Regions from separate parts of the Pseudomonas macauensis genome, predicted to be linked through region 2. Evidence: riboswitches for the same ligand, from Rfam matches in the RefSeq annotation. Region 2 holds a riboswitch; the other holds the start of a gene.

Region 1 (3,204 bases), 240 kb from region 2:
CACCATCGCCACCGCCGGCCCCGGCGGTGCGCTGATGGCCTACGCACTGATCGGCCTGATGGTGTTCTTCCTGATGACCAGCCTGGGCGAGTTGGCGGCGTACATCCCCGACTCCGGCTCGTTCTGCACCTATGGCAGCCGCTTCATCGACGATGGCTTCGGTTTCGCCATGGGTTGGAACTACTGGTACAACTGGGCGGTGACCATCGCCGCGGAACTGGTGGCCGCGCAGCTGGTGATGAAGTTCTGGTTCCCCGACGTGCCTGGCATGTACTGGAGCGTGGTGTTCCTGGGCATCATGTTCATGCTCAACTTCTTCTCGGTGAAGGGTTTCGGCGAGAGCGAGTTCTGGTTCGCGCTGATCAAGGTGGTCGCCGTCGTGGTGTTCATCGGCATCGGGCTGGCCAGCATCATCGGCATCATGCACGGCATCGACAGCCCCGGCTTCAGCAACTTCACCGCCGGTGACGCGCCCTTCGTCGGCGGCCTGCAGGCGATGATCGGGGTGGCGATGATCGCCGGCTTCTCCTTCCAGGGCACCGAGCTGATCGGCGTCGCCGCGGGCGAATCGGAAAACCCGCAGAAGTCCATTCCCATCGCCATCCGCCAGGTGTTCTGGCGAATCCTGATGTTCTACATCCTGTCGATCTTCGTCATCGGCATGCTGATCCCCTACACCGATCCGAACCTGCTCAAGACCGACAGCACCGACATCAGCACCTCGCCCTTCACCCTGCTGTTCGAGCGCGCGGGCCTGGCCGCCGCGGCGGGCGTGATGAACGCGGTGATCCTCTCGGCGATCCTCTCGGCCGGCAACTCCGGCATGTACGCCTCGACCCGGATGCTCTACACCATGGCCACCCAGGGCAAGGCGCCGCGCCTGTTCACCCAGGTGTCGGAAAGCGGCGTGCCGCGCTATGCGCTGCTGGCCACCACCTTCATCGGCGCGCTGTGCTTCCTCACCAGCTTCATCGGCGACAAGACCGTCTACACCTGGCTGCTCAACGCTTCGGGCATGTGCGGCTTCATCGTCTGGCTGGGCATCGCCGTGTCGCACTACCGCTTCCGCAAGGCCTTCGTCCTGCAGGGCGGCGACCTGAACAGCCTGCCCTACCGCGCCAAATGGTTCCCCTTCGGTCCGCTGTTCGCCTTCACCCTCTGCCTGATCATCACCCTGGGGCAGAACTACCAGGCGTTCGTCGGCGAGGAAGTGGACTGGGCGGGACTGGTCGCCACCTACATCACCATCCCGCTGTTCCTCGCGATCTGGCTGGGTTACCGCTTCAAGAACGGCACCCGCTTCATCCGCTACGAGGACATGGACATTCGCTCCAGCCGCGAATGATCCGACCTGCAGGCTTGCCCAAGTCCTACGACTTGGGCAGAATGCGCCCCGTCCTAGGGGAGTAGTCTCCCGCGAGCGCCCAGCTCGCCCGGTACGCGTCAACACACTTGGTCCGCAGACCATGGCGCGTGCGACCCGCCTGCAACGCTCAGGCCCGGGTTTGACAAGACCTATGACACGAGCAACCTGACCCGGGGCGGGCAGGTGGCGCGTGTCATGGTGCTTAGTCGACCCGCCCCTTAGGAAGCCTGATGGAATCCCTCTTCGTCCCAACCCTGATCGTTGCCCTGGCCGAAATTGGCGACAAGACGCAACTGCTCGCGCTCGTTCTCGCCGCCCGTTTCCGCAAGCCCTGGCCGATCATCGCCGGGATCATCGCCGCCACCCTGGCCAACCACTTCGCCGCCGGCGCCGTCGGCAGCTGGGTCGCCAGCTTCTTCTCCGCCACTGCACTGAGCTGGGTGCTGGCCGCCTGTTTCCTGGCCGTCGCCGCCTGGACCCTGATCCCCGACAAGCTGGATGACGACGAAGAAGGCGCGCTGAAGAAGTTCGGCCCGTTCCTCACCACCCTGATCGCCTTCTTCCTCGCCGAGATGGGCGACAAGACCCAGGTCGCCACCGTGATGCTGGCCGCGCAATACCCGCATTTCCTGCTGGTGGTGCTGGGCACCACGCTGGGCATGCTGATCGCCAACGTGCCGGTGGTGCTGGCGGGCAACTTCGCTGCCGACCGCCTGCCGCTGAACCTGATCCGTCGCCTGGCCGCCGCCGCCTTCGCCATCCTCGGCCTGGCCGCCGCCTGGCACGCGCTGCAACTGGGCGGTGTGGTCTGACCTGAAGCCCGGTGGGACCCTGGCGCGCCGGCCAATGCCTGTGTTTCACAAACGATACACAGTGGCGTGCCATTGTCCCCCGTATTTCAGCAAGCACAGGAAGCGCCATGTCTGAGAAGGATCTCAAGAGGCTCGCCCGCCAGCACATCGACCTTGTCTGGAACAAAGGTCATCTGGCGCTGGCCGAGCAGTTGCACAGCCCGGACTTCCTCTACAAGAGCGCCTTCACCGCGCAGCCGCTGAACAATGCCGGCTACCGCCGGCTGGTGGAGGGCATCCGCTCGGCCATGCCGGACCTGGAAGTGGTGGTGGAAGAATGCATCCGCGAAGGCAACAAGGTGTTCACCTGGAGCACCCTGCTGGGCAGCATCTCCCGCCCCGCCTTCGGCTACCCGGCCAGCGAGAAGATCCTCAGCCTGTCGGCCATGGGCTTCTGGGTGTTCAGCAGCACCGGGGAAATCCTCGAACTGTGCACCATGTTCGACATGGAGAGCTTCCGCGCGCAGATGGGGCTGCAGAACCGGCCCTTCGCCGAGAAGGCCCTGCCCTGACATGAAAAAGCCCGGCAATGCCGGGCTTTTTCATTTGTGCTCTTCGTAGGAGCGAGCTTGCTCGCGAACAAACTCCGCAGCGATGCGAGTTCGCGAGCAAGCTCGCTCCTACACATACAGGCGTCACAGATAGTCGTTGGCGTGGAACCAGGCAATCGCCCGTTCCAGCGTCTCTTCCAGCGGCACCTGGGCCTCGAAGCGCAGCTCTTCGCGCGCCTTGCGTCCGTCGAGGAACTGCCCGCCGGCCATCACCTCGATCGCCGTGTCGTCCAGCAGCGGCATCTTGCCGGTCAGCCGGTAACGCCAGCGTCCCAGGGTCGCCAGGGCTCGGGCACGGTGCAGCGGCATCGGCGTGGGTGCCGGCTTGCCCAGCAGGCGGGCGATGGTGGCGGTCAGCTCGCCCATCTCGATGTTGTGCCCGGTGAGCAGGTAACGCTCGCCGACCCGGCCGCGCTCCAGCGCCAGCAGCAGGCCG
Region 2 (3,204 bases):
AACATGAGCTTCGTCGGCCTGGCGCGGCTCTCCGGACTGGTGCCGCTGGTGGGCGTGGTCTCCGGTCGCTGCTTCGCCGGCAACGCCGCATTGCTGGGCTGCTGCGACGTGATCATCGCCACCCGCGATACCAGCCTGGGCATGGCGGGACCGGCGATGATCGAGGGTGGCGGGCTGGGTAAATTCGCTCCGGAGGAAGTCGGCCCCAGCGACGTGCAGAGCGCCAACGGCGTGATCGACGTGCTGGTGGAAGACGAGGCCGAAGCCACTCACATTGCCCGCCAATACCTCGCCTACTTCCAGGGCGACACCACCGACTGGGAATGCGCCGACCAGCGCCTGCTGCGCCACGCGGTGCCGGAGAACCGCCTGCGCGTCTACGACATCCGCCAGGTCATCGAACAACTGGCCGACAGCGGATCGTTGCTGGAACTGCGCCGTGGCTTCGCCGCGGGGATGATCACCGCGCTGGTGCGCATCGAGGGCAAACCCTTCGGCCTGATCGCCAACAACCCCATGCACCTCGGCGGCGCCATCGACGCCGAAGCCGGCGACAAGGCCGCGCGCTTCATGCAGCTGTGCGACGCGTTCGACCTGCCGATCATTTCCCTGTGCGACACCCCCGGCTTCATGGTCGGCCCGGAGGCGGAAAAGACCGCCACCGTGCGCCACGTGTCGCGCATGTTCGTCACCGCCGCCAGCCTGACCGTGCCCTTCTTCACCGTGGTGCTGCGCAAGGGCTATGGCCTGGGTGCGCAGGCGATGGCGGCCGGCAGCTTCCACGCGGCGCTGTTCACGGTGGCCTGGCCCAGCGGCGAGTTCGGCGCGATGGGGCTGGAAGGCGCGATCCGCCTCGGCTACGCCAAGGAACTGGCCGCAGTGGAAGATGCGCAGGAGCGGCAAAGGCTGTTCGACAAGCTGGTCGCCGCGGCCTACCGCAATGGCAAGGGACTGAACATGGCGAGCTACCTGGAAATCGACGACGTGATCGACCCGGCCGATACCCGCCGCTGGCTGCTGCGTGGCCTCGCCTCGGTGCCGCGCCCGGCGCCTCGCCAGGGGAAGAAGCGCCCACTGATCGACACCTGGTGACCGGTCGGGTTGAGCTAAGCTTGTGATCGGCTAGAATGCGCGCGTCATTGGGGAGTAGCCGACCGCTCGTGCGAGCGGGGGCGACGTCAACACACTTGGCCCAAATCCGTTGACGATCTCGCGAGCTAGAGCAGAACTGGGCGCAGCAGATCGTAGACAGATTTCAGGCCATGGCGTCGCTAGCGATACGTTGCCCGGCAAGACCTTTGACCACGCAGCCTCCAAACAGCCGGGGAGCGCGTGGTCATGGGTATCGAACCGGCCGGGAGTTTTCACCGTGATGCACTATCCCGCACCTCGCTCCATCCTGGAGCCCCACGCATGCTGACCTTCATCCTCGAACTGCTCGGCATGCTGCTGGTGATCCTGATTGCCGCCGAAGTCTTCACCAACGCGCTGGAGCATCTCGGCGAGCGCCTGGGCATTTCCGAAGGCGTTACCGGCTCGCTGTTCGCCGCCATCGGCACCGCCCTGCCGGAGACCCTGATCCCTCTGCTGGCCCTGTTCGCCGGCACCAGTAACGCCAACCTCAACCAGGAAGTCGGCGTCGGCGCCATCCTCGGCGCGCCGTTGATGCTCTCAACCTTGTCCACCTGCCTGATGGCCTGCTTCGTCCTGCGCGCACGCGGCCTGACCGGACGCGTACGCCCCGAGCGCACCGGCCTGCAGCGCGACTTGAACTTCTTCCTGATCGCCTTCAGCCTCGCCACCGTCGCCATGTTCGTGCCGACGCAATACCTGACGGTGCGCCTTGGCTTGAGCCTGCTGCTGGTGCTCACCTACGTCGCCTACATCACCCTCACGCTGCGTGCCTCGCAGGAACTGGTGGAGAACGGCCACGGCACCGAGGCCGACCACCACATGTACCTGTCTCGCATCGGCTTGCCGACCAACCTGGGAACCATCCTGCTGCAATTGCTGCTAGGCCTGGCTCTGCTGGTGCTGGGCGCCAAGGGCTTCATCCACGGCGTCGAGGGGCTGTCGCACCTGCTGGGAGTTTCCGCGCTGCTGCTGTCGCTGCTGATCATCCCGATCGCCACCGAATTGCCGGAAAAGATCAACAGCATCCTCTGGGTCCGTCGCGGCAAGGACACCCTGGCCTTCGGCAACATCAGCGGCGCCATGGTCTTCCAGGGCACCCTGCTGCCCGCCATCGGCATCCTGCTCACCCCCTGGCAACCGCGCACCGAAGTCCTCACCGGCGTGCTGATCACCCTTGGCGCCGCTCTCTGGCTTCGCCTCAATGCCCAGCGCGACGGGTTCCCGGTCTGGGTGCTGCTGCTCAACGGCGTGCTATACGCCGCCTATCTGGGCATCACCCTGTCACGCTGACGAGTACGGCGTACCGCCTACACTGACCAGTCTGGGCTGCCGTTGCTGCGGCAGCCGCTCGTCACAGCGATACGCCGAAGGAGTGAGCATGAAAATCCTGGTAGTCCTGACCTCCCACGACCAGCTCGGCAGCACCGGCAAGAAAACCGGCTTCTGGCTCGAGGAGTTCGCCGCGCCCTACTACGTGTTCAAGGATGCCGGCGCCACCCTGACCCTGGCCTCGCCCAAAGGCGGCCAGCCACCGCTCGACCCCAAGAGCGATGAGGAAGACGCCCAGACCCCGGCCACCCGCCGCTTCCGCCAGGACAGCGAAGCGCAGGCCGCGCTGGCCAATACCGTGAAACTGACCGAGGTACACGCCGACGACTACGACGCCATCTTCTACCCCGGTGGCCATGGCCCGCTCTGGGACCTGGCCGAGGACAGAACCTCGGTGGCGCTGATCGAAGCCTTCCACTCCAGCGGCAAACCCGTCTCCGCCGTCTGCCACGCCCCCGCCGTATTCCGCCACCCGCGCGGGCTGGATGGCCGACCGCTGGTGCAAGGCCGACACGTCACCGGCTTCACCAACAGCGAAGAGGAAGCCGTGGGCCTCACCGACGTGGTGCCCTTCCTCGTCCAGGACATGCTCAAGGCCAACGGCGCCCGCTACAGCAAAGGCCCCGACTGGCAGAGCCATGTAGAGGTCGACCGGGGCCTGATCACCGGCCAGAACCCCGCCTCCTCCGAAGCGGTGGCTGAGGCCGTGCTGAAATTCCTAACCTGACAATGACTTGCGCC

The links. A riboswitch is a leader RNA that binds a small molecule or an ion and turns the genes downstream of it on or off. The one in region 2 is predicted to bind manganese.
Region 1: another riboswitch for manganese. It lies ahead of SD196_RS22285 (TMEM165/GDT1 family protein); the one in region 2 lies ahead of SD196_RS23485 (sodium:calcium antiporter).

Annotation. Positions count from the first base shown of each region.
Region 1 covers NZ_CP138377.1:4,876,735-4,879,938, forward strand. The annotation lists gene SD196_RS22280 (amino acid permease) at 1-1,345, shown strand, start outside; yybP-ykoY riboswitch at 1,390-1,506, shown strand; gene SD196_RS22285 (TMEM165/GDT1 family protein) at 1,597-2,178, shown strand; gene SD196_RS22290 (ketosteroid isomerase-related protein) at 2,286-2,729, shown strand; gene SD196_RS22295 (NAD-dependent epimerase/dehydratase family protein) at 2,853-3,204, opposite strand, start outside.
Region 2 covers NZ_CP138377.1:5,118,279-5,121,482, forward strand. The annotation lists gene SD196_RS23480 (carboxyl transferase domain-containing protein) at 1-1,092, shown strand, start outside; yybP-ykoY riboswitch at 1,130-1,348, shown strand; gene SD196_RS23485 (sodium:calcium antiporter) at 1,414-2,424, shown strand; gene SD196_RS23490 (type 1 glutamine amidotransferase domain-containing protein) at 2,513-3,190, shown strand.